3 regions of the Pantoea anthophila genome follow, and region 3 is predicted to be linked to each of the others. Evidence: predicted binding sites of a transcription regulator. Region 3 holds the regulator's gene; each other region holds the start of a gene.
The links. Region 3 encodes sigma-54, which starts transcription at its own class of promoters, with help from an activator protein. Its sites were predicted from a motif close to GTTGGCACANNTTTCGCTNT; they were not measured.
Positions count from the first base shown of each region.

Region 1: a site for sigma-54 is predicted at 4,236-4,255, ahead of OJ965_RS17070 (gamma-glutamyltransferase family protein). Genes of this name have one in related genera too.
Region 2: a site for sigma-54 is predicted at 4,627-4,646, ahead of OJ965_RS04870 (gamma carbonic anhydrase family protein). Genes of this name have one in related genera too.

Region 1 covers NZ_CP110473.1:3,093,359-3,103,940, reverse strand. The annotation lists gene puuE (allantoinase PuuE) at 1-592, shown strand, start outside; gene hpxZ (oxalurate catabolism protein HpxZ) at 644-1,024, opposite strand; gene OJ965_RS17080 (AtzE family amidohydrolase) at 1,024-2,421, opposite strand; gene hpxX (oxalurate catabolism protein HpxX) at 2,418-2,600, opposite strand; gene OJ965_RS17070 (gamma-glutamyltransferase family protein) at 2,614-4,200, opposite strand; gene hpxU (MurR/RpiR family transcriptional regulator HpxU) at 4,339-5,178, shown strand; gene OJ965_RS17060 (transporter substrate-binding domain-containing protein) at 5,371-6,156, shown strand; gene OJ965_RS17055 (amino acid ABC transporter permease) at 6,167-6,835, shown strand; gene OJ965_RS17050 (amino acid ABC transporter permease) at 6,835-7,491, shown strand; gene OJ965_RS17045 (amino acid ABC transporter ATP-binding protein) at 7,472-8,203, shown strand; gene OJ965_RS17040 (pyridoxal-phosphate-dependent aminotransferase family protein) at 8,225-9,460, shown strand; gene hpxK (allantoate amidohydrolase) at 9,457-10,582, shown strand, end outside.
Region 2 covers NZ_CP110473.1:472,416-482,997, reverse strand. The annotation lists rRNA gene OJ965_RS04885 (23S ribosomal RNA) at 1-2,497, opposite strand, end outside; tRNA gene OJ965_RS04880 (tRNA-Glu) at 2,724-2,798, opposite strand; rRNA gene OJ965_RS04875 (16S ribosomal RNA) at 2,887-4,428, opposite strand; gene OJ965_RS04870 (gamma carbonic anhydrase family protein) at 4,920-5,474, shown strand; gene OJ965_RS04865 (DUF1488 family protein) at 5,441-5,698, opposite strand; gene aroE (shikimate dehydrogenase) at 5,695-6,513, opposite strand; gene tsaC (L-threonylcarbamoyladenylate synthase type 1 TsaC) at 6,517-7,089, opposite strand; gene OJ965_RS04850 (DNA topoisomerase family protein) at 7,093-7,641, opposite strand; gene smg (DUF494 family protein Smg) at 7,666-8,139, opposite strand; gene dprA (DNA-protecting protein DprA) at 8,111-9,235, opposite strand; gene def (peptide deformylase) at 9,351-9,863, shown strand; gene fmt (methionyl-tRNA formyltransferase) at 9,884-10,582, shown strand, end outside.
Region 3 covers NZ_CP110473.1:3,517,698-3,528,279, forward strand. The annotation lists gene mlaF (phospholipid ABC transporter ATP-binding protein MlaF) at 1-491, opposite strand, end outside; gene OJ965_RS18940 (calcium/sodium antiporter) at 718-1,698, shown strand; gene kdsD (arabinose-5-phosphate isomerase KdsD) at 1,715-2,698, shown strand; gene kdsC (3-deoxy-manno-octulosonate-8-phosphatase KdsC) at 2,712-3,278, shown strand; gene lptC (LPS export ABC transporter periplasmic protein LptC) at 3,275-3,847, shown strand; gene lptA (lipopolysaccharide ABC transporter substrate-binding protein LptA) at 3,822-4,373, shown strand; gene lptB (LPS export ABC transporter ATP-binding protein) at 4,379-5,104, shown strand; gene rpoN (RNA polymerase factor sigma-54) at 5,153-6,586, shown strand; gene hpf (ribosome hibernation promoting factor) at 6,608-6,895, shown strand; gene ptsN (PTS IIA-like nitrogen regulatory protein PtsN) at 7,046-7,525, shown strand; gene rapZ (RNase adapter RapZ) at 7,573-8,427, shown strand; gene npr (PTS phosphocarrier protein NPr) at 8,424-8,696, shown strand; gene mtgA (monofunctional biosynthetic peptidoglycan transglycosylase) at 8,699-9,418, opposite strand; gene arcB (aerobic respiration two-component sensor histidine kinase ArcB) at 10,305-10,582, opposite strand, start outside.

The DNA of each region.
Region 1 (10,582 bases), 420 kb from region 3:
GGTTGTCGAAGCGATTAAACAGGCGGACTACGATGTGGTCAGTCACGGCTGGCGCTGGCTCCACTATCAGGGCGTGGATGCGAAAACCGAACGTCAGCATATGCAGCAGGCGGTGGATGTGCTGACCGATCTGTTTGGGAAAGCCCCAACCGGCTGGTATACCGGACGTGACAGCCCGAACACGCGCCGGCTGGTGGTGGAGCAGGGCGGCTTCAGCTACGACAGCGACTACTATGGCGACGACCTGCCGTTCTGGACGCAGGTGACCTGTCAGGATGGCACGGTTAAGCCGCACCTGATTATTCCCTACACCCTGGAGTGCAATGACATGCGCTTTGCCTCGCCGCAGGGATTTAACACCGCCGAGCAGTTCTTCACCTACCTGCGTGACAGCTTCGATGTGCTATATGAAGAGGGCGAGACCGCGCCGAAGATGATGTCGATCGGGATGCACTGTCGCCTGCTGGGGCGTCCGGGCAAATTCCGTGCGCTGCAGAATTTCCTCGACCACATTCAGCAGCATGACGACGTCTGGATCTGTACCCGCCAGCAGATCGCCGATCACTGGATCGCGACACACCCGGCACCCTAAGCCGGTTCCGGTGCGTCGCCTCCCTCGGGTCAGGCGACGCACCGGCGATAATCAGCTCATCAGACTGACCTGGGCTGCCACAATGCACCAGCCGTGCGGCATGCGAATCCAGGTCTGCTGCTGACGGCCGGTTTTATCACTGCCGGCACGGGTAAATTCGGTGCTGCAGACCGCATAATCCTCGCCAAAGGTGGTGATCACCGTATTCCGCAGCGTCCGGTCGAGGCCCGCAGCGGGGCGTGCAGCCCGGAAGGCGCGAATCTCATCGATGCCATACAGGTTTTCACCGGCCCCGAGTCGCACGGTGCGCGGGTCGTGCCAGAAAAGCGCATCCAGTTCAGCCACGTCATTGCTCACCAGCGCCTTTTCGTAACGCCAGAACTGCGCCGTCACCTCGCTGACCACCTGCGGTAAATTAATCTCTCTGTTCATCAGGCTCCTGCCATCGTGATTTGCGGCAGGGTGATGCCGCGTTGTTCCAGTGTCCAGGCGGCACGTAATGCCGCCGCTTCATTAAACGGGCGGGCGATAAGCTGTAACCCAATCGGCAGGCCGCTTCGGGTCGCCAGCGGAACGGTACAGACCGGCAGTCCCAGGAAGGAGATGGGCTGCGTCAGCATGCCCATGCTCGCTTTGGCGGGCAGCGATTCACCCTGAATTGACAGCGTCTGCTGACCGATGGTGATCGCGCTGCAGGGGGTTGCCGGGGCGATCAGCACATCGAAGCGATCAAACAGCGGCAGCACCTGCTGCTGGAAATGACGACGAAAGCGCTGGGCCTGCACATACCAGGCGCCGGGCATCATCGCGCCGGCCAGCAGACGCTCGCGTGAGTTAGGTTCAAACACCTCAGGCTTCTGACGCAGGGCAGGCAGATAGTGATTCCCCCCCTCGGCGGCGGTCATGATAAAGGCTGCCGAACGCGCCAGCTCCGCCTCCGGCATCACCACCTCCTCCTGCGCCTCCAGCGCGGCTGCGACTGTAGCCACCGCCGCGCGGGCGTCCTCATCGCACCAGCGGGCAAAAAAACCGCCCAGCACGCCACATCGCAGCCCTTCACTGCCCTGCGACAGGCCGGGCAACGTGGCCTCTGGCGGCCGGACGGCCTGAAACGCATCTGCGGGGTCTGCGCCCTGCAGCAGGTCATAAACCAGCGCCAGGTCTTCCACCCGCCGGGCCAGCGGACCGATATGATCGAGGCTGGCAACAAAGGGGTGGCTGCCGCTGCGTGACAGCCGGCCAAAAGTGGGTTTCAGGCCAAAAATGCCGCACAGCGACGCGGGCACCCGGATTGAGCCGTTGGTATCGGTGCCCAGCGAAAAGTGAACCAGTCCGGCGGCCACGGCGGCGGCCGACCCCCCGGACGAGCCGCCCGCGACGCGGCTTAAATCGCGTGGGTTACGGGTCGGGCCGTAATGGCTGTTCTCGGTGGTGAAACCATAGGCGTAGGCATCCATGTTCAGCATGCCTGACAGCAGCGCGCCAGCGTGGCGCAGTTTGCCGATGGCGAAGGCATCCGCCTGCGCCGCGGGGCGGTCGCTGAACAGCCTGGCGCCTGCCAGCGTGCTGTGACCCGCCACATCAAACAGGTTCTTCACCGCATAGGGAATGCCCGCCAGCGGGGGCAGGGGCTCACCGCGCTGCCGCTGCGCATCAACCGCGCTGGCTTCTTTCAACATGCGTGGCCCGGTGATTTCCGTCCAGGCATTCAGCGCCGGGTTGTGCTGCTCAATCGCCTGCAGCGTCTGTTCGGCCACCTCGCGAGCGCTGATCTCACCCTGGCGGATTGCCTGCTGCAGCGTCTGAATCGAAACGTCACCTGTTTTCATGCCTGATACACTCCCGCCACTTCCAGCCGGTCATCAAGCGGAAACGCCATCAGTGGTGCGGCCATCTCCGCGATACGCGACAGCTGGATTAGCAGCTCGGCGCGGCGGGGATCGTCCAGCGTCAGTTGCAGGATCTGCTCCATATGGCCGATGTAGCTGGCCCACTCATGTTCATTCATGATTCACTCCTGTTTAAAAACCGGCGGCGCTGCCGTTACTGCGCGGATCGCTCGCGCCTTCAAACATGCCGTTGCAGTGACGCACAATGGCACCCGCATGACCCACGGATTCGCTGAAGTCCGGCAGGCGTTCTACCTCGTGCCCCCACTGGCGCAGCTGTGCGACGGTTGCGTCGGCAATACGGCCTTCCAGCTTCAGCGAGTCTGATGACTGGCCCCAGGTACGCCCCAGCAGCCAGCGCGGTGCACTGACCGCCTGCTGCAGCGGCAACCCCTGAATCACATGGCGGGTAAAGATCGCTGCCTGGGTCTGCGGCTGACCATCTCCGCCCATCGCGCCATAAACCAGCGTCCGGCCATCTTTCAGCCGTGCGGCGGCGGGGTTCAGGGTATGGAAGGGCTGTTTGCCGGGTGCCAGCGCCAGCAGATGGTCAGGATCGAGGCTGAACGCGGCTCCCCGGTTCTGCCAGGTGATGCCGGTGCCGGGCAGGACGACCCCGCTGCCAAACTCGTGATAGATGCTCTGAATAAAGGAGACGGCAAGCCCGCTGCTGTCCATCACACCCATCCAGACCGTATCGCCCGGCCCGCGGCCGCTGCCCCAGTTTGCCGCCTCGCCATCTTTGATCTGGCTGGCGAGGGTGGCGAGGGCGTCGTCAGCCAGCAGCGCCTGCACATCTTCGGTGACGTGACGCGGATCGGTAATGTGCCGGTCGCGCAGCGCAAAGGCTTTTTTGGTGGCTTCCACGATGCGGTGCACCGTCTGCGCCTCGTCAGCCCCGGCCATCTCCAGGCGATCGGTAATGCCAAGGATCGCCAGCGAGACGAGGCCCTGGGTCGGCGGGGCGATATTCCAGATGTCGCCTTCGCTGTGAGCGAGGTGCAGGGGCGTGGTACGACGGGCGCGATGCTGCTGCAGATCGGCCAGGGTGACCGGCATGCCAAGCGTGGCCATTTCATCAGCCATATGGTGCGCCAGCGGGCCGCTGTAGAAGCTGTCCAGCCCCTGTTCGGTAAGCTGGCTCAGTGTCTGTGCCAGCGCAGGCTGGGTAAAACGGCTGCCAGGCTGCGGCACCTCGCCATCAGGCATAAAGGTGGCGCTGAAGCCGGGCTGATGCTGTAACTCACTGCGGAAGTTCGTCGTGGCGGCGGTCTGAGAGGCGGTGACCGGAATACCGTCCGCGGCGTAGCGAATCGCATCGCGCAGCAGACGCGCCAGCGGCAGCAGCGGGCTGCCGGATTCAGCGGCGAGGGTCAGCGCCTCCTGCCAGCCGCTGACCGTACCGGCGACGGTCAGCGCCGCTTTCGGCCCGCGATGAGGGATTCTGGGGTGACCGGCATAGAAATCCGGATGCGCCAGCGAACCGGCGGCACCGCTGGCGTCGATAGCGACGGGATCGCCGCCGGGTGGCAGGATCAGCCAGAACCCATCCCCGCCCAGCCCATTCATGTGCGGGTAGACCACGGCGATAGTCGCGGCTGCCGCCACCATCGCTTCGATGGCGTTGCCGCCGTCACGCAGCACCGCCAGCGCGCTCTCACTCGCCAGATGGTGCGGCGTCACCGCCATGCCCATCGGCGCCATATTACTCTGAATCATCTTTTTCTCGTTCTTCGGGTAACAGAACCGATAGCAAAGCAAGAGCTGTTCCAGTTTTTAGCCTGAGCTGACATTGTGCCGGTTAACCTGGCGTAAATTGTGCTAGCTTCTGCTGAAACAAAAGTTACAGGGTGCGATATGAAACAGCTTGATGAACGACTCCGGAGTCACTATCCCCAGCTCTCGCCGCAGGAGCAGCGCATTGCCGACTTCGTGTTTGACCACTTCGATGATCTGATCAGCTACAACAGCGCCGAGCTGGCGCGGCTCAGCGGCGTGTCGAAAGCCACGGTCAGCAGGCTGTTTAAGCGTCTGGGATATGAGAAATACAAGGATATGCGCGATGAGCTGCGCATCCTGCGTCAGAGCGGCATGCCGCTGACCGATAACCGGGATGCAGTGCAGGGCAACACGCTGCTGGCGCGCCACTACAAGCAGGAGATGGCGAACCTGACACAGTGGGTCAACAGCCTGGATGCCCGTCAGTTTAACGATGTGATCCAGCAGCTGGCGCAGGCGAAGCGCGTCTTTATCATCGGCATGCGCAACGCCTATCCGGTGGCGCTGCATCTGCGACAGCAGCTGGTGCAGGCGCGCTCGCAGGTCTTTATCCTGCCGCAGCCAGGCCAGACGCTGGCAGAGGAGCTGGTGGATATCACCCCGGAGGATATGGTGGTGGTGATGGCGTTTCGCCGCCGCCCCCGCATCATCCGTCCGCTGATGCAGCAGCTTCAGGCGGCCGGAATACCGCTGCTGGCGCTGTGTGAGCCGCAGGCGCAGACGGTCACTGCGCTGGCACGCTGGCAGCTCTGCACGCCGCTCGACAGCGTTTCCGCCTTCGACAGCTACGGCTCGGCCATGAGTCTGATTAACCTGATTGCCAATGCGCTGCTGCATGAAATGCTGGCGCAGGGGCGGCAGCGTATTCATCAGATCGCCGATCTCTACCAGCAGTTCGACGAGCTGGAGCACCGTTAACAGGCACCATTTTGGTGCTTTGCCCCATTTCAGCACACGCCCGCCCGCGGCGTAATCCTCCCCGGTTACGCCCCTTTTTCAGTGAACTCTTTGCCGCTTAACCCTTTTTCAGCCGCTGCCCTTGTTGGCACATTAGTTGCAAATTGCCTGTTAAAGAATCTTTTGTTTCATCACATTTCACCGGGGTGCATAATGAAAAAAGTTTTAATGGCGGTTGCAACAGCGGCATTACTGATGGCACAGGCGGGAAGCGCACTGGCCGATCAACTGCAGGACATTCAGAAGCGCGGTGTGATCCGCGTGGCCGTTCCGCAGGATTTCCCGCCGTTTGGCTCGGTGGGTACCGATCTGCAGCCGCAGGGGTATGACATCGACATGGCGAAATACCTGGCGAAGCAGATGAAACTTAAGTTGCAGCTGGTGCCGGTCAGCAGCGCCAACCGGGTGCCTTATCTGCAAACCGACAAGGTCGATCTGGTGATCTCCAGCATGGGTAAAAATGCGGAGCGTGAAAAAGTGATCGACTTTACCCGCGCCTATGCGCCGTTCTTCCTGGGCGTCTTCGGACCGAAAGGTGACGAGATCAAAGCGGCCAGCGCGCTGAGCGGCAAGTCGATTGGCGTTACCCGCGGCGCGGTGGAAGATATGGTGCTGAGCGAAGTGGTACCGAAAGATGCGCAGGTGAAACGTTACGAAGATAACAACACCACCTTATCGGCGTATCTCTCCGGCCAGGTGCAGTATGTCGCCACCGGCAACCTGGTGGTCGCCGCCATTGCCCGCCAGAATCCGGAAAAAGCGCCGGTCGCTCAGTTTATGCTGAAAGATTCGCCCTGCTTTATCGGTCTGAAGAAAGATGAGCCTGCGCTGAAGGCGAAGGTGAATGCGCTGATTGAGCAGGGGATTAAAGATGGCACCCTGAACAAGCTGTCCGAAGAGTGGCTGAAAGCGCCACTGCCCGCCAGCCTGGGCGCATGAGGACAGATTCATGACCGGGCAACTTAACTTTCCCGCGTTGTGGCCCTACTGGCCGGAGCTGCTTTCCGGCCTCTGGGTCACCATTCAGCTGACGCTGCTGGCGACCACCGGTGGGGTGGCGATTGGCATCGCAGGCGCGGCGCTGCGCAGCGGTAAACCGGGCTGGCTGAGCCGCCTCTGGGGCCTCTATGTCGAGCTGATCCGTAATACGCCATTTGTGGTGCAGCTGTTCTTTATCGTTTTCGGTCTGCCGAATCTGGGGCTGAAACTCACCGCCGGTGAGGCGGCGCTACTGGCGATGCTGATCAACCTGGGCGCTTACAGCACCGAAATCATCCGTGCCGGCATCCAGGTGACCCCGAAAGGGCAGTGGGAAGCGGGGCGGGTGCTGGGATTGACCCGCAGCCAGACCTTTCTGCGGGTGGTGTTACCTCCTGCGCTGCAGCGGATTTATCCGGCGCTGGTGAGCCAGTGCATTATCGTGATGCTGGGGTCGTCGGTGGTGTCGCAGGTCTCCTACGAGGAGCTGACCTTCGCCGCCAACCTGATCCAGTCGCGTACGTTTCTGAGCTTTGAGGTTTATCTGGTGACCACGCTGATCTACCTGGCGTTGTCGATTGCGATGCGCCATCTGCTGCTGGCGATAGGCCGTAAATGGTTTGGAGTGCAGCCCTCATGATGACGACCTTTACCGACTGGGACATCGTGCGCAACCTGCTGCTGGCGGCGCGCTGGACCCTGTTACTGTCGCTGGTAGCCTTTGTCGGCGGAACCCTGGTGACGCTGCCTCTGCTGCTGCTGCGTCTGCTGCAGCGCAAATGGCTGACGCGTGCGATACGGGGTTACACCGCGCTGTTTCAGGGAACCCCGCTGCTGATGCAGCTGTTTCTGGCCTTTTTTGGCGTCGGCTTATTTGGCATTGATGTGGCACCCTGGACGGCCGCCTCGCTGGCGCTGACCTTCTACACCAGCGCCTTTCTGGTGGATATCTGGTACGGCAGCATCCGCGCCCTGCCGAAAGGGCAGTGGGAAGCGTCACGCTGCCTCGGCCTGACCTTTGGTCAGACGCTGTGGCGGGTGGTTGCACCGCAGGCGATCCGCATCGGCATCGCCCCGACGGTAGGTTTTGCCGTACAGGTTATCAAGGGCACCGCGCTGGCGTCGATTATCGGGTTTATCGAGCTGACCAAGGCGGGCACGATTCTGAACAACGTGACCTACCAGCCGTTTAAAGTTTTCGGGCTGGTGGCGCTGGGCTACTTCCTGATGTGTTATCCGCTGTCTCGCTACAGCCAGTATCTGGAGAAAAAATTCAATGCCGCTCATCACCATTAATCAGGTGCAAAAATATTACGGCGACAACCATGTGTTGAAAGGCGTGGATCTGGATATCGACATGGGAGAGGTGATCTCGATCATCGGTCGCAGCGGATCGGGCAAAAGCACGCTGCTGCGCTGTATGAACGGGCTGGAGGGCTATCAGGAGGGCAGCATCAAGCTCGGCGGCATGACCATCACCAGTCGTGACTCGCAGGCGCGTGAAATCAGCCGCTCGATTGGCATGGTGTTTCAGAACTTCAACCTCTTCCCGCACATGACGGCGCTGGAAAACGTCATGCTGGCACCGCGCCGCGTGCTGAAGAAAAGCGACGCTGAATGCCGGGCGCTGGCGACGCAGATGCTGGAGAAGGTGGGGCTGGGCGAGCGCCTTAACTATTACCCTGCCAGCCTCTCGGGCGGCCAGCAGCAGCGCGTGGCGATCGCCCGTGCGCTGGCGATGACGCCCAAAGTTTTACTCTGTGATGAGATCACCTCTGCGCTGGATCCCGAACTGGTGGGCGAAGTCCTGAAAGTGCTGGAGCAGCTGGCAGCGGAAGGCATGACGCTGATCCTCGTCACGCATGAAATGAATTTCGCCCGCGACGTGGGCGATCGAGTGGTCTTTATGCATCAGGGGCGCGTCTGGGAGCAGGGCGACAGTAAAACGCTGTTTGCGCAGCCGCAATCGCCGGAGCTGAAGCAGTTTATCTCTTCAGTGCGTCTCTGAGTCTTAAAAAAGGAAACCCGCATGGATATCAATCATTACCCGCAAATCAATCCGCCACAGCGTCTGCTGATGGGACCCGGCCCGATCAACGCCGATCCGCGCGTGCTGCGCGCCATGTCGAGTCAGCTGCTGGGGCAGTACGACCCCGCGATGACCCACTACATGAACGAAGTGATGGCGCTCTATCGCGGCGTATTTCGCACCGAAAACCGCTGGACGCTGCTGGTTGATGGCACCTCCCGCGCCGGTATCGAAGCGATTCTGCTCTCCGCTATCCGGCCTGGTGATAAGGTGCTGGTGCCGGTGTTTGGCCGCTTCGGCCATCTGCTGTGCGAGATCGCCCGCCGCTGCCGGGCAGACGTCCACACCATCGAAGTGCCGTGGGGCGAGGTCTTTACCCCCGATCAGATTGAAGAGGCGATTAAAAAAGTGCGGCCACGCCTGCTGCTCACGGTGCAGGGCGACACCTCCACCACCATGCTGCAGCCGCTGGCGCAGCTGGGTGCCATCTGTAAGCAGTATGGCGTGCTGTTCTACACCGATGCTACCGCGTCGCTGGCGGGTAACGCGCTGGAAACGGATGCCTGGGGACTGGATGCCGTCTCGGCGGGGATGCAGAAATGTCTGGGCGGGCCTTCCGGCACCTCGCCGATCACCCTGAGCGCAGAGATGGCCGCGGTGATCCGCAAACGTAAATGCGTGGAGCAGGGGATCCGCACCGAGGCGCATCAGGATGGCGAGGAGGAGATGATCTACTCCAACTATTTCGATCTCGGCATGATCATGGATTACTGGGGGCCGGAGCGACTCAATCACCATACCGAAGCGACCAGCGCGCTGTTTGGCGCGCGCGAATGTGCCCGCCTGATCCTGCAGGAGGGGCTGGACAACGGCATCGCCCGTCACAAACTGCATGGTGAAGCGATGCTGAAGGGGATTCAGGGAATGGGGCTGGAAACCTTCGGCGACCTGAAAAACAAAATGAACAACGTGCTGGGCGTGATGATCCCGTCAGGCGTAAACGGCGACCAGGTGCGCAAGCTGATGCTGGAGGATTTCGGCATTGAGATCGGCACCTCGTTTGGCCCACTGCATGGCAAGGTCTGGCGCATCGGCACCATGGGCTACAACGCGCGTAAAGATTGCGTGCTGCAGACGCTGGCCGCGCTGGAAACGGTGCTGACTCACCTGGGGTATCGCACGCCGCAGGGCGCGGGAGCTCAGGCCGCCTGGGATCACTACGGGAGCCAGGCATGATGATGAGCGCCAGCGAAGCCCTCGCTGCTGCACAGCGCGTCATGGCGCGCTGTGATGCGCTGGCAGCGATTAGCGAAACGACGGAGGGCCTGACCCGCGTCTATCTGTCGCCGGAACATCTGCGCGCCAACGCCTGCGTAGGGGTGTGGATGCAGGCGGCGGGGATGACGGTCTGGCAGGATGAAGTCGGCAATATCTGTGGCCGCTACGAGGCAGCTGAAGCAGGGGCGCCCGCGCTGCTGCTCGGTTCGCATCTCGACACGGTACGTAACGCCGGTCGCTACGACGGAATGCTGGGCGTGCTCAGCGCCATCGAAACCGTACAGTGGCTTCATGAGCACCAGTGCCGTCTGCCGCTGGCGATAGAGGTGATCGGTTTCGGTGATGAAGAGGGAACCCGCTTTGGCATCACGCTGCTTGGCAGCCGCGGTATTACCGGCAGCTGGCCGCAAAGCTGGGTGACCCATCCCGATGGCAACGGCATTACCGTGGCGCAGGCGATGGCGGATGTCGGGCTCGACAGTGCGCAAATCGGCGCGGCGGCCCGACGGATAGAGGATATCGTCGGCTATCTTGAACTGCACATTGAGCAGGGCCCCTGCCTGGAGCAGGAGGATCTGGCGCTGGGCGTGGTCACGGCGATCAATGGGGCACGTCGTCTTCACTGCCGTTTTACCGGTGAAGCGGGCCATGCCGGCACGGTGCCGATGACCCACCGCAAAGATGCGCTGGCCGCAGCCGCCGAGTGGATGGTGTTTATTGAGCAGACCACCCGTGAGCAGGATCCGCAGCTGGTCGCCACCGTCGGCACCCTCAGCTGTGCTCCGGGGGCGGTGAATGTCATCCCTGGCGAGGTGTCGCTGTCGCTGGATGTGCGCGGTCCGCTCGATCATCCGCTGGAGACCCTGCTCTTCACGCTGTTAACCCAGGCCGAAGCGATTGCGCTGCGGCGTGGAGTGCAGTTTACGTCGAACGAATTTTATCGCATCGGGGCCACCGCCTGTGACTCGGCGCTGCAGCAGGCGCTGAGCCATGCGGTCGAAACGGTGCAGGGGCGCAGCCTGTCGCTGCCAAGCGGAGCCGGACATGACGCCATCGCCATTGCTGAACGCTGGCCGGTCG
Region 2 (10,582 bases), 860 kb from region 3:
TGCCAAACACCGCCGTCGATATGAACTCTTGGGCGGTATCAGCCTGTTATCCCCGGAGTACCTTTTATCCGTTGAGCGATGGCCCTTCCATTCAGAACCACCGGATCACTATGACCTGCTTTCGCACCTGCTCGAGCCGTCACTCTCGCAGTCAAGCCAGCTTATGCCATTGCACTAACCTCACGATGTCCGACCGTGATTAGCTGACCTTCGTGCTCCTCCGTTACTCTTTGGGAGGAGACCGCCCCAGTCAAACTACCCACCAGACACTGTCCGCACCCCGGATCACGGGGCCACGTTAGAACATCAAACATTAAAGGGTGGTATTTCAAGGATGGCTCCACGCAGACTGGCGTCCGCGCTTCAAAGCCTCCCACCTATCCTACACATCAAGGCTCAATGTTCAGTGTCAAGCTGTAGTAAAGGTTCACGGGGTCTTTCCGTCTTGCCGCGGGTACACTGCATCTTCACAGCGAGTTCAATTTCACTGAGTCTCGGGTGGAGACAGCCCGGCCATCATTACGCCATTCGTGCAGGTCGGAACTTACCCGACAAGGAATTTCGCTACCTTAGGACCGTTATAGTTACGGCCGCCGTTTACCGGGGCTTCGATCAAGAGCTTCTCCTTACGGATAACCCCATCAATTAACCTTCCGGCACCGGGCAGGCGTCACACCGTATACGTCCACTTTCGTGTTTGCACAGTGCTGTGTTTTTAATAAACAGTTGCAGCCAGCTGGTATCTTCGACTGGCTTCAGCTCCGGGAGCAAGTCCCTTCACCTACGCGCCAGCGTGCCTTCTCCCGAAGTTACGGCACCATTTTGCCTAGTTCCTTCACCCGAGTTCTCTCAAGCGCCTTGGTATTCTCTACCTGACCACCTGTGTCGGTTTGGGGTACGATTCTGTGTTACCTGATGCTTAGAGGCTTTTCCCGGAAGCAGGGCATTTATCACTTCAGCACCGTAGTGCCTCGTCGTCACGCCTCAGCGTTAAAAGAGTCCGGATTTACCTGGACCCTCCGCCTACACGCTTAAACCGGGACAACCGTCGCCCGGCTGATATAGCCTTCTCCGTCCCCCCTTCGCAGTAACACCGAGTACAGGAATATTAACCTGTTTCCCATCGACTACGCCTTTCGGCCTCGCCTTAGGGGTCGACTCACCCTGCTCCGATTAACGTTGAACAGGAACCCTTGGTCTTCCGGCGAGCGGGCTTTTCACCCGCTTTATCGTTACTTATGTCAGCATTCGCACTTCTGATACCTCCAGCATGCCTCACAGCACACCTTCGACGGCTTACAGAACGCTCCCCTACCCAACAACACATAGTGTCGCTGCCGCAGCTTCGGTGCATGGTTTAGCCCCGTTACATCTTCCGCGCAGGCCGACTCGACCAGTGAGCTATTACGCTTTCTTTAAATGATGGCTGCTTCTAAGCCAACATCCTGGCTGTCTGTGCCTTCCCACATCGTTTCCCACTTAACCATGACTTTGGGACCTTAGCTGGCGGTCTGGGTTGTTTCCCTCTTCACGACGGACGTTAGCACCCGCCGTGTGTCTCCCGTGATAACATTCTCCGGTATTCGCAGTTTGCATCGGGTTGGTAAGCCGGGATGGCCCCCTAGCCGAAACAGTGCTCTACCCCCGGAGATGAGTTCACGAGGCGCTACCTAAATAGCTTTCGGGGAGAACCAGCTATCTCCCGGTTTGATTGGCCTTTCACCCCCAGCCACAGGTCATCCGCTAATTTTTCAACATTAGTCGGTTCGGTCCTCCAGTTAGTGTTACCCAACCTTCAACCTGCCCATGGCTAGATCACCGGGTTTCGGGTCTATACCCTGCAACTTAACGCCCAGTTAAGACTCGGTTTCCCTGCGGCTCCCCTATACGGTTAACCTTGCTACAGAATATAAGTCGCTGACCCATTATACAAAAGGTACGCAGTCACACCACAAGGGTGCTCCCACTGCTTGTACGTACACGGTTTCAGGTTCTGTTTCACTCCCCTCGCCGGGGTTCTTTTCGCCTTTCCCTCACGGTACTGGTTCACTATCGGTCAGTCAGGAGTATTTAGCCTTGGAGGATGGTCCCCCCATATTCAGACAGGATACCACGTGTCCCGCCTTACTCATCGAGCTCACAGCGCGTGTGCTTTTGTGTACGGGAGTATCACCCTGTACCCTGCGACTTTCCAGACGCTTCCACTAACACACATGCTGATTCAGGCTCTGGGCTGCTCCCCGTTCGCTCGCCGCTACTGGGGGAATCTCGGTTGATTTCTTTTCCTCGGGGTACTTAGATGTTTCAGTTCCCCGGTTCGCCTTGCAGCACTATGTATTCATGCTGCAATGATGCACTGAGTGCACCGGGTTTCCCCATTCGGACATCGACGGCTGTAGCGGTTCATATCACCTTACCGTCGCTTTACGCAGATTAGCACGTCCTTCATCGCCTCTGACTGCCAGGGCATCCACCGTGTACGCTTAGTCGCTTAACCTCACAACCCACAGGCGTTTTCACGCTGCAGACTGTAAGCATTTGAGAGACTCGAACATGTCGCCATTTCATTCTTATTACGGAGAATGAACGCGTCATGTCGTTTCAATTTTCAGCTTGTTCCGGATTGTTAAAGAGCAAATATCTCAGACGCGTCTCCCTGCTCGCGCAGCGGAAACGGTTTTGAGATACTGTATGGAGACACCTTTCACCTGTCACCAAGCAGGTGGCGTCCCCTAGGGGATTCGAACCCCTGTTGCCGCCGTGAAAGGGCGGAGTCCTAACCGCTAGACGAAGGGGACACGATAGTGTCACGACTTCGCAGCCGTCCTGCTCATTACTTTTTATCAGACAATCTGTGTGAGCACTGCGCGGGAAGGTATCTTCAGGTAAGGAGGTGATCCAACCGCAGGTTCCCCTACGGTTACCTTGTTACGACTTCACCCCAGTCATGAATCACAAAGTGGTAAGCGCCCTCCCGAAGGTTAAGCTACCTACTTCTTTTGCAACCCACTCCCATGGTGTGACGGGCGGTGTGTACAAGGCCCGGGAACGTATTCACCGTGGCATTCTGATCCACGATTACTAGCGATTCCGACTTCACGGAGTCGAGTTGCAGACTCCGATCCGGACTACGACGCACTTTGTGAGGTCCGCTTGCTCTCGCGAGGTCGCTTCTCTTTGTATGCGCCATTGTAGCACGTGTGTAGCCCTACTCGTAAGGGCCATGATGACTTGACGTCATCCCCACCTTCCTCCGGTTTATCACCGGCAGTCTCCTTTGAGTTCCCGACCGAATCGCTGGCAACAAAGGATAAGGGTTGCGCTCGTTGCGGGACTTAACCCAACATTTCACAACACGAGCTGACGACAGCCATGCAGCACCTGTCTCAGAGTTCCCGAAGGCACCAAAGCATCTCTGCTAAGTTCTCTGGATGTCAAGAGTAGGTAAGGTTCTTCGCGTTGCATCGAATTAAACCACATGCTCCACCGCTTGTGCGGGCCCCCGTCAATTCATTTGAGTTTTAACCTTGCGGCCGTACTCCCCAGGCGGTCGACTTAACGCGTTAGCTCCGGAAGCCACTCCTCAAGGGAACAACCTCCAAGTCGACATCGTTTACGGCGTGGACTACCAGGGTATCTAATCCTGTTTGCTCCCCACGCTTTCGCACCTGAGCGTCAGTCTTCGTCCAGGGGGCCGCCTTCGCCACCGGTATTCCTCCAGATCTCTACGCATTTCACCGCTACACCTGGAATTCTACCCCCCTCTACGAGACTCAAGCCTGCCAGTTTCAAATGCAGTTCCCAGGTTAAGCCCGGGGATTTCACATCTGACTTAACAGACCGCCTGCGTGCGCTTTACGCCCAGTAATTCCGATTAACGCTTGCACCCTCCGTATTACCGCGGCTGCTGGCACGGAGTTAGCCGGTGCTTCTTCTGCGGGTAACGTCAATCGGCGAGGTTATTAACCTCACCGCCTTCCTCCCCGCTGAAAGTACTTTACAACCCGAAGGCCTTCTTCATACACGCGGCATGGCTGCATCAGGCTTGCGCCCATTGTGCAATATTCCCCACTGCTGCCTCCCGTAGGAGTCTGGACCGTGTCTCAGTTCCAGTGTGGCTGGTCATCCTCTCAGACCAGCTAGGGATCGTCGCCTAGGTGGGCCATTACCCCGCCTACTAGCTAATCCCATCTGGGTTCATCCGATAGTGAGAGGCCCGAAGGTCCCCCTCTTTGGTCTTGCGACGTTATGCGGTATTAGCCACCGTTTCCAGTGGTTATCCCCCTCTATCGGGCAGATCCCCAGACATTACTCACCCGTCCGCCACTCGTCACCCGAGGAGCAAGCTCCTCTGTGCTACCGTCCGACTTGCATGTGTTAGGCCTGCCGCCAGCGTTCAATCTGAGCCATGATCAAACTCTTCAATTTAAAGTTTGATTTGCTGAAACGAGTTCAGCGGTGCTCATCTGTAAAACGTCATAATGAATTTCATTATGTGTTCACTCGTGAGGCTTTGATATTTTTGTGCGCCCTAAGGCGCTGATATCAATCCTGCGAGTGCCCACACAGATTGTCTGATAAATTGTTAAAGAGCAGTGCGAACAGTGCGTTAGCGTCCTGTCGCGAGGTGGCGTATATTACGCTTTCCTCCTTCAGAGTCAACCTCTTTTTCAGAAGTTTTTCTCCGGCGGCTCAGTCTCCTGAACCTTCAACCCGTTTACCGTTGCCGGTGTGCCGTGTCGATGGAGGCGCATTATAGGGATCCCGTTTCAGAGCACAACCCTTTTTTTGGATCTTTTTTCTGAACGGTTATAAATGATCCAGATTGATGAGATCACCAGCGATCCAGGCCAGAATAGGCTTGTCAGCTGGCTAAAATCACATCAGGCTGCTGAGAAAACAGAATAAAGGAGAACACAATGACTTCCGCCTTACGTCCTTATAAAGATCGCTTTCCACAAACTGGCCAGCGCGTCATGGTCGATCCAGCAAGTGTTGTGGTGGGTGATGTCATCATGGCCGATGACGTGAGCATCTGGCCGCTGGTCGTCATCCGGGGAGACGTGAATCAGGTTCGCATCGGTGCCCGTACTAATGTGCAGGATGGCAGTGTTCTGCACGTCACGCATAAATCTGCCGCTAACCCGGAAGGCTTCCCGCTGATTATTGGCGAGGATGTCACGGTCGGGCACAAAGCGATGCTGCATGGCTGCACTATCGGCGATCGTGTGCTTATCGGGATGGGCTCGATTCTGCTTGATGGCGTAATAGTAGAAGAAGAGGTCATGATTGGGGCAGGCAGTCTGGTCCCTCCAGGTAAACGGCTGGAGAGCGGCTATCTCTATCTGGGCAGTCCGGTCAGACAGATCAGGCCGCTGAACGACCAGGAGAAGGAAGGATTACGCTATTCGGCGAATAACTATGTCGGCTGGAAAAATGATTACCTGGCGGGAGATAACCAGACCCAGCCCTGAGCATCAACACGCTCCTGACGAATGGCCGCTTCGGCTTCATCTTCGAGATCCCAGCGATGGTGCTGAAACAGCGCCATCGCCTCCCCTTCGCCAAAGCGTGACGTCAGCGACATACGGCTAATCGCACAGATCAACCGCATACCGTTAACCAGTACCGGGAAGCAGACGGCATCCCGTTCAGCATCATAGGTTTCATCGTCAGGAAACTGAATCGCCTGATTCATGGCTGCATAGCCTGTTTCAGCTGAGCAATGACCGGCGCAACTTCCGGCATCACGCCATGCCATATATAGAAGGCATGCGCCGCCTGCCCCACCAGCATTCCCACACCATCCGCCAGAGCGTGCGCTCCCTGCGTCTGACACCAGAGCAGGAAAGGCGTCAGCCCGCTTTGATAGAACATGTCATAGCAGCGTACGCCGGGATGGATCAGCTCCGCAGGTAAAGGGGGTGTTTTCCCCTCTACACCGCTTGAAGTCGCATTGATGATAAGGTCGAAACGCTTGTCCGCCAGTTGATCAAACGCAGCAGCACGGATAGTGCCGCTCTTTGCGAACAGGCCAGCCAGCTCCTCTGCCCGTTCGGCGGTGCGGTTTACCACGGTGAGCGTCACCCCTGACGAAAGCAAAGGATGAATCACACCGCGCGCCGCCCCACCTGCGCCCACCAGCAGAACATTGTCGCCCGCATTGATCATCTTCAGCCGTTCAAGATCGCTTAACAGGCCGATACCATCGGTGTTGTCACCCAGGATCTGCCCGTCGCTGAGCTTTTTTACCGTATTAACGGCGCCGGACAGGGCCGCGCGTTCACTGAGTTGATCGGCAAACTCCCAGGCCTGCTGTTTAAAAGGCAGGGTCACGTTGGCGCCACGACCGCCCTGTGCAAAAAAGGTTGTCAGCGCATCGCGAAATCCGTCAACCGGTGCACAGATCCGGCCATATCGATGCTCGATGCCTGTCTGTTCAGCAAAAGCCTGATGGATCAGCGGAGATTTACTGTGGCTGATCGGATTACCGAAAACGGCGAATTGATCCATGAGTTAACCCTGACGTATAAGTTCGCCGCTGATCACATCGCGGATTTCTGAAGGATTGAGTCGTCCCCCCGTTTTCCCGGACAGAACCGGGAACTCCTCACCAAACTGCTTATACACTTCTTCTGTCGTACGGCAGGGAGGCTGTCCTGACAGATTGGCGCTGGTTGAAACCAGCGGTTTACCAAATGCACGGCAAAGCGCCTGCACATCCGGATGGTCACTGACCCGTATCGCCAGCGAGTCGAACTGTCCGGTCAGCCAGCGGGGCGTCTGGGGAGGAACCGGGACGACAAAGGTCACCGGGCCGGGCCAGCAAGCGAACATGCGCTCACGCTGGATCACAGAGAGTTCGCGATCGGAGATATAGGGTTCAAGCTGGGAATAATCAGCTGCGATCAGAATGAGTCCCTTTTCTACCGGACGCTGTTTCAGCGCCAGCAGCGCCATGACGGCAGATTCACTGTCAGGGTCGCAGCCCAGACCAAATACGGCTTCAGTGGGATAGGCGATGACCGCCTGACGATTCAGCTCTGCTACGCAGCGCTCAAGTGAATCGGCGAGGTGTTGATTTTCCATGATCTATTCATTCTCTTCAGCAATGGCTTTGCCACAACTTTTACTGGCGCAGAAGCGTTTAACCCCCTGCGCTGTCTTTTTTTCAACCAGTAACGGAAACTGACACCAGGCACAGACCCCGGCCACGGGCGTCAGATTGACGACAAACTGGCAGGCGGGATAACGATCACAGGAGTGGAACGTTTTGCCATAACGGGAACGCCGCTGAACCAGCCGGCCTTCATGGCACTGTGGACACGCCAGCGTCGTTTCGTCCGGTTTGTCGATGGTTTCGCTGTAGCCGCATTCAGGATAGTGGCTACAGCCAATAAACATGCCATAACGGCCCTGCCGCAACACTTTATCGGCTCCGCATTCAGGACAGGCGTGGCCCTCCAGCACTTTAACCACATGGCCATCGGCCTGCCCTTTTAAGGGCCGGATGTAGTCACATGCCGGATAGTTGGCGCATCCCAGAAAAGGGCCATGTTTACCCGAGCGGATAACCAGTTCTGCCCCGCAAGCGGGGCAGGGATCCTGTTTACGCACGGTGAAGAGTGCAGCTTTACTCATAGCGATAAATGCATGAAAGGAAATTTAATGCAGCATACCTTCATTGACGTCGAATAGCAGTTCTTCCATCTGCTGATAGGCATTTTCACATCCCGGGATGTTGAACAACACCATCAGCACCACCCATTTGAGGTCCTCCAGATCAAACTCAGAGGTATCCAGCGCCATGACACGTTCGATGACCATCTCACGGGTTTCCAGATTCAGCACCTGAATCTGCTCCAGGAAGAGCAGGAAACCGCGGCTTTCGGCATCTAAACGTTTACTCTCTTCGTCGGTATAAATACGCATAGAGAGCGGATCGTTGGTCAGTAAAATTGGCGCAACCAGTCCTTCCTGATAATCCGCCAGTCTTTCCAGCCAGTTAAGCGCACTGTAAATATCTTCACGATGGAACCCGGCATCCGTCAGGTCATCTGTCAATCTGTCCTGATCAACACCCATTTCTGCTTCGTTGTGGATATAGGTCTCAAACAAGTACATGAGTACGTCGAACATGGCATGCCCTCCTCAATCGGACATAGCCGCCGGGTACAGCTGCGATCCATCCTGCTAACTCCAGTTCCAGCAATTGAGCTGAGATAACTGGCACAGATTGGCCGGCACGTTCAGCGACAACGTCAACAGGTGTAACCTCATCACCTACGTTAGCCAACACATCAGCAAATGGCAATGGAGCATCGTCACCTGGTTCAGAATAAATTTCGTCATCCTGTGTCACAGGCAGCCAGTTCAGTGCCCCAGCCAGATCCTCCAGAATGTTGTTGGGATGTGCCACCAGCAGGGCCCCCTGCTGAATCAGCCAGTTTACCCCTTCGCTTAACGGGTTGCCGAGCGCGCCAGGTAGTGCATAAACATTGCGGTTTTGCTCCAGCGCATAGCGAGCGGTCACCAGTGAACCACTCTTCAGTGAGGCTTCCACCACCAGCACGCCCAGACTCAGGCCACTGATGATCCGATTACGACGCGGAAAGTTGAGCGGATGAGGAATGGTGTTCAGCGGAAACTCAGACACCACGGCACCGCCCTGCTCAACAATCTCTGCGGCAAGGCGGACATGCTGTCGGGGATAGAGCCGCTGCAGCCCGCTGCCTAATATGGCTACCGTTTTGCCGCCGGTACTGAGTGCCGCCTGATGCGCAACGCCATCAATCCCCCGCGCCAGTCCACTGGTGATGGTCAGCCCGCTGAGGCTCAGGTGCCGGGTAAACCATTCGCCCCAGTAACGGCCATTGGGTGAGCCATTCCGGCTGCCCACGACTGCCAGCTGTGGGGTAGTGATAACGGCCGGGTCGCCGTGGATGTAGAGCAGCGGCGGAAAGCGACTGGTTTCCCTGAGCCGGGCAGGATAGGCGGCGTCCAGCGCAGTGATCAGATGATGGGCAGAACTGCGCGCTAACCAGTGCTGCACATCAGTGATCGTTTTTTCAGGCAGATCAGCGTATTGCTGACACTGCACAGCGTCTAACCCCAGCCGCATAAGTTTCCCGCTGTCTGCCGGTGCATCGCCCAGCTGCTGCGCCACGGTCAGCCAGCGCTTTCCTGTCATTCCACACACCGCGGCCAGCCGCAGATACTGCGCTATTTTGTCCATTTGCTGCTCCCTGATTGCCCCGGCTTCCTGCCGCACAATGCTGTCAATCAGGTCTCAGAAAGTCTACAATATGAGGCAGTAATCTTTTCCTAACCGAATACAGATCTGGATATTTATGTCAGTTTTGCAGGTATTACATTTTCCTGACGAGCGCCTTCGCAAAGTCGCCGCGCCCGTTAAAGAAGTTAACGCAGACATTCAGCGTATCGTTGATGATATGTTCGAGACGATGTATGCCGAAGAGGGCATCGGTCTTGCGGCGACGCAGGTCGATATTCATCAGCGCATCATCGTGATTGATGTCTCTGAAAGTCGTGAAGAGCGTTTAGTCCTGATCAACCCTGAGCTGCTGGAAAAAAGCGGTGAAACCGGTATTGAAGAGGGCTGCCTGTCGATTCCGGAACAGCGTGCATTTGTCCCGCGTGCTGAGCGCGTAAAAGTTCGCGCGCTGGATCGTGACGGTAACAGTTTCGAACTGGAAGCCAGCGACTTACTCGCCATCTGTATCCAGCATGAGATCGATCATCTGGAAGGCAAACTGTTTATTGATTATCTGTCGCCTCTGAAGCGTCAGCGGATCAAAACCAGATTAGAGAAACTGGCGCGTCAGAACGCCCAGGCTTCCTGAGATCTTAAAAAGGGATAAACGTGTCTGCCCCGCTAAAAATCATTTTTGCCGGCACTCCTGACTTTGCAGCGCGTCATCTTGACGCGCTGCTTGCTTCTGAGCATCAGGTTATCGGCGTCTTTACTCAGCCCGACCGCCCTGCGGGTCGCGGCAACAAACTCACTCCTGGCCCGGTCAAAACGCTGGCGCTGGCTCATGACATTCCGGTGTTTCAGCCAAAGTCGCTGCGACCTGAAGAGAATCAGCAGCTGGTTGCTGACCTGCAGGCCGATGTGATGGTTGTCGTGGCGTATGGATTAATTCTGCCCAGGGCGGTGCTGGACATGCCACGTCTGGGCTGCATCAATGTTCACGGTTCGCTGCTCCCCCGCTGGCGTGGTGCCGCGCCGATTCAGCGTGCGCTCTGGGCTGGCGACAGTGAAACTGGCGTCACCATCATGCAGATGGATGTGGGTTTAGATACCGGCGATATGCTGCATAAACTGGCCTGCCCGATTACCTCCCAGGACACCAGTGCCACTCTGTATGACAGACTGGCCCAGCTCGGCCCGCAGGGGCTGCTGGATACGCTGACGTTACTCAACACGCAGCAGGCCTCACCCGAAAAACAGGATGAAGCACTCGCCAGCTACGCTGAGAAGCTGAGCAAAGAGGAGGCGCGTCTTGACTGGAGACTGCCCGCAGAACAGCTTGAGCGCTGTATCCGCGCCTTTAATCCC
Region 3 (10,582 bases):
TCCGGCTCCAGCGCAATAGCGCGCGCCAGAGCCACACGTCGCGCCATCCCGCCTGACAGCTCTGCGGGCTTCAGCTGGGCCGCACCCCGCAGGCCCACCGCCTCCAGCTTCATCAGCACCGTGCTGTGCAGCAGCGGCTCAGGCAGTCGCGTATGTTCACGCAGCGGCCACGCAACGTTTTCATAAACCGTTAAGTCTGTAAACAGCGCACCGGACTGGAACAGCATGCTCATCTTTTTACGCGCTTCATACAGTCTGGCGCGTGATAATGACGGAATGTTTTCGCCACGGAAAAAAATCTCGCCGCGGGTCGGCTGAAGTTGCCCCCCAATCAAGCGTAGCAGGGTGGTTTTTCCGATCCCCGATGGCCCCATAATCGCGGTCACTTTGCCTTTCGGCACGGTCAGCGAGATGTCATCAAAGATGGTGCGATCTCCGCGCGAAAAACTCACGCCACGAACCTCAACCAGATTCGTTTGCTGCTGGGTCATTATTACCTCTTGTAAGGATCGGGCGTAAACATGGGGTACGATGGTAGCCTGTTCAGTCCTGATTCACGATAGCTTTACAGAAACTTATCGCTAAGATTTGGCGAAAATGGTCATTAAATTTACTTTTGCCCCTGAGGCGGTCAAAATCAGCGCCTGTCTCGCCAAACAGAATTTTAAACCGGCCGGGAACGCATTGCCGGCCTGAGTTTTTACGCAAGGATTTTTCATGTTCGTAGCTTCTGCACTGTTGATTATCGGTTTGCTTTTACTGGCTTATGGTGCCGATCGTCTGGTGTTTAGCGCCTCAATATTATGCCGCTCTCTGGGCATTCCGCCGCTGATTATCGGCATGACCGTGGTCAGCATCGGCACCTCGCTGCCGGAGATGATCCTCTCCTTTTCGGCAGCGCAGCATGGCCAGATGGATCTCGCTGTGGGCACCGCCCTCGGCTCGAATATTACGAACATTTTACTGATTCTGGGTGCCGCTGCGCTTATGCACCCGCTGAGTGTGCATTCTAATCTGATTCGCCGCGAACTGCCGCTGATGTTGCTGGTCACCCTGCTCAGCGGTTTTATGCTGTTTGACAATCAGCTTAGTCGACTGGATGGAATTGGCCTGATCGCGATTGCCGCGATTTATCTTCTGGTGGTGATTCGCATCGCGCGCAAGGCCGAACGGGACAATAACGACACCCTGACCCGCGAGCAGCTGGCCGAGCTGCCCCGTGAGGAGAGCGGCAACACGGTGGCCTTTCTCTGGCTCGCCGTTGCGCTGATCATCCTGCCGATGTCGACACGCATGGTGATCGACAACGCCACGGCCTTTGCCGACTACTTTGGCGTCAGTGAGCTGGTGATGGGCCTGACGCTGATTGCCGTGGGCACCAGCCTGCCTGAGCTGGCAACGGTCATCGCCGGTGCACTGAAAGGCGAAGATGATATCGCGATCGGTAATCTGGTCGGCGCCAACATTTATAATATTGCCATCGTGCTTGGCCTGCCGGCGCTGATCCACCCCGGCAGCATTGACTATCACGCTTTCGCCCGCGACTACTGGGTGATGCTCGGCGTGAGTGCGCTCTTTGCCCTGCTCTGCCTGCTACGGCGTCGCCGTGTTGGCCGGACGGCAGGCCTGATTTTACTCTGTGGTTTCTTCGTCTGGGTGACGCTGCTGTGGATGCAGCCGGCGTTCATGGACGGCTAACAAGGACAGACTCACTATGTCACATCAGCAACCAACAGCATTCGACTTCCAGCAGGTGGGAAAAACCGTCCTGCGCATTGAGCGTGAAGGGCTGGAACAGCTCGATCAATATATCAATGAGGATTTTGCCCGCGCCTGCTCCCTGATCTATGCCTGCCAGGGTAAGGTGGTGGTGATGGGCATGGGGAAGTCAGGTCACGTCGGCAAGAAAATGGCGGCGACCTTTGCCAGCACCGGCACGCCTGCCTTTTTTGTGCATCCGGGCGAAGCCAGCCACGGCGATCTGGGCATGGTGAGCAAAAATGATGTCGTCATCGCCATCTCTAACAGCGGGGAGTCGAACGAGATTCTCGCCCTGATTCCGGTGCTGAAGCGCCAGCACATTACGCTGATCTGCATGACCGGACGGCCTGACAGCGCGATGGGACGGGCTGCCGACGTGCATCTCTGCGTCCACGTTCCTCAGGAAGCCTGCCCGCTGGGCCTGGCCCCGACCAGCAGTACCACCGCCACGCTGGTGATGGGTGATGCTCTGGCGGTTTCGCTGCTGGAAGCGCGGGGATTTACAGCCGAGGATTTCGCCCTCTCCCACCCCGGCGGTGCGCTGGGCCGCAAACTGCTGCTGCATGTGGCCGATATCATGCACAGTGGCGATGCGCTGCCGCATGTCACCCGTGACGCCTCACTGCGCGATGCGCTGCTGGAGATTACCCGCAAAAACCTCGGTCTGACGGTGATCGTTGACGACCTGATGAAAATCCAAGGGATTTTTACTGATGGTGACCTGCGCCGCATCTTTGATATGGGCATCGATTTTCAGCGTGCCACCATCGGGGAAGTGATGACGCCAGGGGGCATCCGCGTCCGGCCAAACATGCTGGCGGTGGATGCCCTGAACCTGATGCAGACCAAAAACATTACGTCGATTCTGGTGGCCGATGACGACCATCTGCTCGGTGTGGTACATATGCATGACATGCTGCGCGCTGGCGTAGTCTGAACAGGAAGAGAAAATGCAACAGGCAACTCCCCCGATTGACACCTGCTACGGCCCGGTCAGTGCTGTGGTTATGGCGCGCGCCAGTCGCATTCGTCTGCTGATCTGCGACGTGGACGGCGTGATGTCCGACGGGGTGATCTACATGGGAAATAACGGCGAAGAGCTTAAGGCGTTCAACGTGCGGGATGGCTATGGCGTGCGCTGCCTGCTGACCTCAGATGTGGAAGTGGCTATTATTACCGGCCGCAATGCCCGTCTGATGGAAGATCGCTGCAAAACGCTCGGCATCCGTCATCTTTATCAGGGACAATCGGATAAGCTTTTGGCCTATCGCGAACTTCTGGATAAACTGTCTCTTTCCGACGACCAGGTCGCCTATATCGGCGATGACCTGATCGACTGGCCGGTCATGGCGAAGGTGGGATTCAGCGTGGCGGTGGCGGATGCACATCCCATCCTGTTGCCGCGCGCAGACTATGTTACCCGTATCGCCGGTGGACGCGGTGCGGTTCGTGAAGTCTGCGATCTGATCTTAATGGCGCAGAACAAATTTGAGGATGCCAAAGGGCAATCAGTATGAGTAAAAGCAGGCGTTGGATAACGCTGATTCTGACCTTGATTGCACTGGTTTTGATCGGCTGGAATCTTACCAATAAGGATGACGATGGGATGCCCGTCGGGACAGACAGTCAGTCTCCGACCTACACCAGTGCGGATTCGCACACGGTGGTTTATAACCCGCAGGGCGCGCTGTCCTATAAACTGGTCTCAGACAAAGTGACCTATTTCTCGGATGACGAACTGAGCTGGTTCGAGCATCCGGTGATGACCACCTATGATGAGAACAAAATCCCGACCTGGACGTTACGCGCGGATAAGGCAAAGCTCACTAAAGATCGTATGCTTTATCTTTATGGCCATGTTGAGCTCAACACGCTGACGCAGGATTCTCAGCTGGAGCGGATCAAAACAGATAACGCGCAGATCAATCTGGTGACCCAGGACGTTACCTCGGATGACCAGGTGACATTGTATGGCCGCAGCTTTAACTCCACCGGCATGAAAATGCGCGGCAATTTACGGACAAAAAACGCCGAGTTAATCGAGAAGGTCAAAACCTCTTATGAAATTCAAAATGAACAAAAATAGCCTGAAGCTTTTACTGGCCAGCGTGCTGCTGGCGACCAGCGTTCCAGCGCTGGCCCTGACCGGTGACTCGGACAAACCCGTTAATATTGACTCGCAGAATCAGGCGCTGGATTTACAGGGCAATGTCGCGACCTTTACCGGCAACGTCATTGTGACGCAGGGCACCATCAAAATTACGGCAGATAAAGTCGTGGTCACCCGTCCGGGCGGCGACAGTAAGAAAACCATCGTCGATGCCTACGGTAATCCTGCCACCTTCTATCAGATGCAGGACAGCGGCAAACCGGTTCAGGGCCATGCCGCAAAACTGCATTACGAACTGGCTAACGATTTCGTTGAACTGACCGGCAATGCGTTTATTGAGCAGCAGGACAGCAATATCAAAGGCGATCGCATTACCTACCTGGTGAAAGAGCAGAAGATGCAGGCTTTCAGCCAGGGCCAGAACAAGCGCGTCACTACCGTACTGGTGCCGTCGCAACTTCAGGATAAAGCGTCGTCCAACAGCGAGAAGAAGAGTAACTGATAGCTATGGCCACATTAATCGCAGAAAACCTGGCGAAGGCCTATAAAGGCCGTCGCGTGGTAGAAGATGTCAGTCTGCAGGTGAAATCCGGCGAGATTGTCGGCCTGCTGGGCCCGAACGGTGCCGGTAAAACCACCACGTTCTACATGGTGGTCGGCATCGTGCCGCGTGACGCGGGCCGTATCGTGATTGACGATGAAGACATCAGCATCCTGCCGCTGCATGCGCGTGCGCGTCGTGGCATCGGCTATCTGCCGCAGGAGGCTTCCATTTTCCGTCGCCTCAGCGTTTACGATAACCTGATGGCGGTGCTGCAGATCCGTGACGATCTGACCGAAGAGCAACGCCAGGATCGCGCCCGCGAGCTGATGGAAGAGTTCCACATTGAGCACCTGCGCGACAGCATGGGCCAGGCCCTCTCCGGCGGCGAACGCCGCCGTGTTGAGATCGCGCGTGCGCTGGCCGCCAATCCTAAGTTCATTCTGCTGGATGAGCCTTTTGCCGGTGTTGACCCTATCTCCGTTATCGACATTAAGAAGATCATTGAGCATCTGCGTGACAGCGGCCTCGGCGTACTGATTACCGACCATAACGTGCGTGAAACGTTAGCGGTCTGTGAGCGGGCCTATATCGTCAGCCAGGGCCACCTGATCGCGCACGGCACACCCAATGAAATTCTTGCGGATGAGCAGGTTAAGCGGGTTTATTTGGGTGAAGAGTTCAGACTCTGATAAGGTGTCGTTAAGACCGCTATTTACCTGGGAACTATCATCCTGTCTATGAAGCAAGGCTTACAACTCAGGTTCAGCCAACAGCTGGCAATGACTCCCCAACTGCAGCAGGCGATTCGTCTGCTGCAGCTCTCTACGCTTGAACTCCAGCAGGAGCTACAGCTGGCGCTGGAAAGTAATCCCCTGCTTGAGCAGACGGACCCGCACGACGAGATTGACTCCCGGGACGCTGCAGAAGCGGAGGCGCTGGATACCCGCGAAGCGCTTGAGCAAAAAGAGATGCCCGATGAACTGCCGCTGGATGCCACCTGGGATGAGATCTACACCGCTGGCACACCTTCCGGCACCGGAACGGACTATCAGGATGATGAGCTACCGGTCTACCAGGGTGAAACGACGCAGTCCCTGCAGGATTATCTGATGTGGCAGGTCGGCCTGACGCCGTTCAGTGATACCGATCGCGCGATTGCGACCTCTATCGTCGATGCTATCGATGACACCGGATATCTCACCGTTTCGCTTGAGGAGATCCTCGACAGTATCGGCAATGACGAGCTGGAGGTGGATGAGGTTGAAGCGGTGCTGAAACGCATCCAGCGCTTTGACCCGATTGGCGTGGGTGCGCGCGATCTGCGCGACTGCCTGCTGGTTCAGCTGTCACAATATGCGCCCGACACGCCCATGCTGGCCGAAGCACGTCTGATTGTCAGTGAGCATCTCGACCTGCTGGCCAACCACGACTTCCGTAGCCTGATGCGGGTAACGCGCCTCAAAGAAGAGGTGCTGAAAGAGGCGATGCTGCTGATTCAGTCGCTGGACCCGCGTCCCGGCCAGTCGATCAACACCGGCGAACCGGAATATGTGATTCCCGATGTGCTGGTGCGCAAGGTTGGCAGCCGCTGGACGGTTGAACTCAACGCCGACAGCCTGCCCCGCCTGAAGATCAATCAGCACTATGCGGCGATGGGCGGCACCACGCGTAACGACAGCGACACGCAGTTTATTCGCAGCAACCTGCAGGAAGCACGCTGGCTGATTAAGAGTCTGGAAAGCCGCAATGATACACTGCTGAAAGTGACGCGCTGTATCGTTGAGCAGCAGCAGGCGTTTTTCGAGCAGGGGGAAGAGTTTATGCGCCCGATGGTCCTGGCTGATATCGCTCAGGCCGTTGAGATGCACGAATCAACTATCTCCCGCGTGACCACGCAGAAGTATCTGCACAGTCCGCGCGGTATTTTTGAACTGAAGTACTTTTTCTCCAGCCACGTCAACACGGAAGGGGGCGGCGAAGCCTCCTCTACCGCGATTCGTGCGCTGGTGAAAAAATTAATTTCGGCGGAAAATCCAGCCAAACCCTTGAGCGACAGTAAACTGACCTCCATGTTGTCCGATCAGGGGATCATGGTGGCACGGCGTACCGTCGCAAAATATCGTGAGTCTTTATCCATCCCGCCATCGAACCAGCGTAAACAGCTGGTTTGACAGAAATGAGAAGGAAGACCTATGCAGCTGAACCTGACCGGGCAACACGTTGAAATTACGCCACCACTGCGTGAATTCGTCAGTGCTAAATTTGCCAAACTGGAACACTATTTTGAGCACATCAATCAGGTCTATATTGTCCTGAAAGTTGAGAAAGTCATGCAGGTGGCTGACGCAACACTCCACGTTAACGGTGGCGAGCTGCACGCCACGTCGGAAGCGGAAGATATGTACGCGGCGATTGACGGGCTGATCGACAAGCTCGCCCGTCAGCTGACTAAACATAAAGATAAACTGAAAAAACACTAACCTTCATGCTGGCTACGCGCGCCTGGCGCACTGAGCCGACAGGATGGGGCGGATAATCCGCCCCGTTTTGTCATCTGGCAGGCGTCATTTTCCGTCACGTCAGAAGACGCCGGCGGTGAATGGCCTGGTGAACCCGCAAGTGAAACGATAATGAACAACGATCTTACACTGGAATTGAGCACGGTGCTTTCGCCTGACTGCACACGCAGTGGCGTACACTGCCAGAGCAAAAAACGTGCGCTGGAAATCATCAGCGAACTGGCCGCTAAGCAGCTCAACCTGCCGCACCAGACGCTTTTCGAAGCGATCCTGACGCGTGAGCGTATGGGCAGTACCGGTATCGGCAACGGGATAGCGATCCCGCACGGCAAGCTGGAGGAGGATACGCTGCGCGCGGTCGGGGTCTTTATCAGCCTCGAACAGCCGATTGCGTTTGATGCCGTCGATAACCAGCCGGTCGATCTGCTGTTTGCCTTACTGGTTCCGGCTGACCAGTGCAAAACACACCTGCACACCCTTTCACTGGTGGCAAAGCGTCTGGCCGATAAAACGGTCTGCCGCCGGCTGCGCGCTGCGCAGAGTGATGAAGAGCTTTATGCCATTATTACGGAAAACCAGACAGAGCTGTAACGCGTCTTTACCGGCCGGGTGCCGGTTTTAAAACGGGAGAGAAGGTCATGGTGCTGATGATCGTTAGCGGTCGTTCAGGCTCGGGGAAGTCAGTGGCACTCCGTGCGCTGGAGGATATGGGGTTCTACTGTGTTGATAACCTGCCGGTGGTGCTGCTGCCGGAGTTAGCGAACTCACTGGCAGAGCGGAATATTTCGGCGGCGGTCAGCATCGACGTGCGCAATATGCCTGAATCCCCCGAAATTTTTGAAACCGCACTGAATAATCTGCCCGACTCCTTTTCACCTCAGCTGCTGTTTCTCGACGCCGACCGCAACACGCTGATTCGCCGCTACAGCGATACGCGTCGTCTGCACCCCCTCTCCAGCAAAAATCTGTCGCTGGAGAGTGCCATTGATGAAGAGAGCGATCTGCTGGAGCCGCTGCGTTCGCGCGCCGATCTGATCATTGATACGTCAGAGATGTCGGTGCATGAACTGGCCGAGATGCTGCGCACCCGCCTGCTGGGCAAGCGTGAACGCGAGCTGACCATGGTATTTGAATCCTTTGGTTTCAAACATGGCATCCCTATCGACGCGGACTACGTGTTTGACGTGCGCTTTCTGCCCAATCCCCACTGGGATCCGAAACTGCGCCCGATGACCGGCCTCGATCGCCCGGTCGCGGCCTTCCTCGACCGCCACACGGAAGTGCATAATTTTATCTACCAGACACGCAGCTATCTTGAACTCTGGCTGCCGATGCTGGAGACCAACAACCGTAGCTATCTTACCGTGGCGATTGGCTGTACCGGCGGTAAACACCGCTCAGTCTATATCGCCGAGCAGCTGGCGGACTATTTCCGCTCGCGTGGTAAGAATGTACAGTCACGCCATCGCACGCTGGAAAAGCGCAAATCATGACCGTCAGACAAACTGTAGAAATCAAAAATAAGCTGGGCATGCATGCCCGTCCGGCGATGAAGCTGTTTGAGCTGGTGCAGAGCTTCGATGCCGAAGTGTTACTGCGCAACGAGGCAGGCACCGAAGCCGAGGCCAGCAGCGTGATCGCCCTGCTGATGCTCGACTCGGCAAAAGGGGGACACATTGAGATTGAAGCCAGCGGGCCGGAAGAGGTCCCGGCGCTGGCTGCGGTCATTGAGTTGTTTGAAGCGGGCTTTGATGAAGAGTAAGGTCAGTTAAGCTGATTACGCTGTAAAAAGCCCTCTCCGCCCAGCTGACGCATCTGGCGCAGTATCCACTGCTGCCGCGACCTGACATAGCCTGAAGGCGCGGCGGCACGGTAACGAATCGGATTCGGCAGTACCGCCGCCAGCAAAGCAGCATCGGCCGCAGTAAGCCGGCTGGCAGGTTTGTGGAAATAGTGCTGTGATGCGGCCTCCACACCAAAGATGCCCGGCCCGAACTCCGCGATATTGAGATAGACGGTCAGAATACGCCGCTTCGTCCAGACCGTCTCAATCCCCACCGTCAGACCCGCTTCCAGCCCCTTACGGACCCAGCTGCGACCATCCCAGAGAAAGAGATTCTTCGCGGTCTGTTGTGACAGCGTGGACGCTCCGCGCATCCGGCTGTCGCTGTTATCCAGTACCGATTCAATCGCCGCCACATCAAAGCCCCAGTGGGTGGGAAACTTTTGATCTTCAGAAGCGATAACGGCCAGCCCCATCCACGGCGAGATCTCATCATGTCCGACCCAGTCTGAATGCGCCACATAACTGAAATCACCGCGCAACCACGCCCCCACCTGTCGCTCCACCATCACTGCGGAGAAGGGCACCGGTAAAAACGAAAAGAGTAAAATGCCGGCCAGCCACACGCCCAGCCAGACCAGCAGGAGACGGCCGGCAATCCGTCTGATACGCTGTCCGGCGCTTCCTTTATGCTTGTTCATGCAATCTTCCCATACCTGTTTCAGACGTTAATCAATTACTCATGTAATCACTGCCAGAAAAATCGCCTTTTTGCGATTTTCGGTGAAAATGAACGGCGCGTTTCCAGACTTCATGCACCTATTTTGCATCAACATGCGGCAACAGATCGAAATAGTTCAAGGACTTCCGAAAAAAGGAATCGGTTCCATTCATTGCCACTGCTTAGCATCTTTCCAGATAAACACTTAATAATGGGTAATAAACGCCGCCTTAAATCATTCATCAACCTTAACTGTTATTTTTTTCTGTTGTCGTAATGGTTCAACTCTTAACCAGAACTATTCTTATAACGTCTAAATAAACAGCAGCGGCCAGCGTAAATCCTGTCATAAATGACCCGGTTTTCGATCCCTGCCCCGCAACCCGGCAGACGCAGAAAAGTACAAAGGTTGAGATTCATTTCTGCCATTCCGAATCGTTTTGGATGATTCGGTTCATTTCAGGCTGCCGGCTTGCAATATCAGCGCGTTACACTGACTGTCAGGGCAAATGAACCTGCCGGTTCGCTTTTACGCTGTCCGGTCTTCGCGACACGGCGCAGCCGCGTTAAAAGTACACGAAAACCGGCAAATCTGGTTAAAATAGCAGCAACGCAACGCGGAAATTGATTCCTTGCTTGACTGTGTTGCCAAATTAATGTTTTCTGTGTTTAAACGCTGCTCAACATCACACATTTTAATGAATCTTGTCACATGAGAAGATGAATTTGCTAAGGTGATGACAGTGTTAACCAATACCCTGCGGCTGCATTAATTATTCAAATCATAGCGGCCGCAACATTTTCCCTGGTGTTGGCGCAGTATTCGCGCACCCCGGCCTCGGCTGGGGTCATTTTTTTCTGCCGTTTCACTTCTCCTGTCCGGCAACCCAGTCGCGCAGAACCTTCACATCGTGTCGCCACTCATGTTTCAGCTCTTCAATCCATTCAACCACGTTGTCCCACCACGCCGGCAGCTCCGGACTCTGGATCTGTTTCGCCAGCATCTGTAAACGCTGCAGCCCGACGGACCCGGCCGCGCCTTTGATTTTGTGCCCCTCTTCCGCAATTCCTTTCTGGTCGCGCGCCATCAGATTCGATTCCAGTACCGCAAGATAGTCCGGCATCATCTTCTCAAACATCGTCA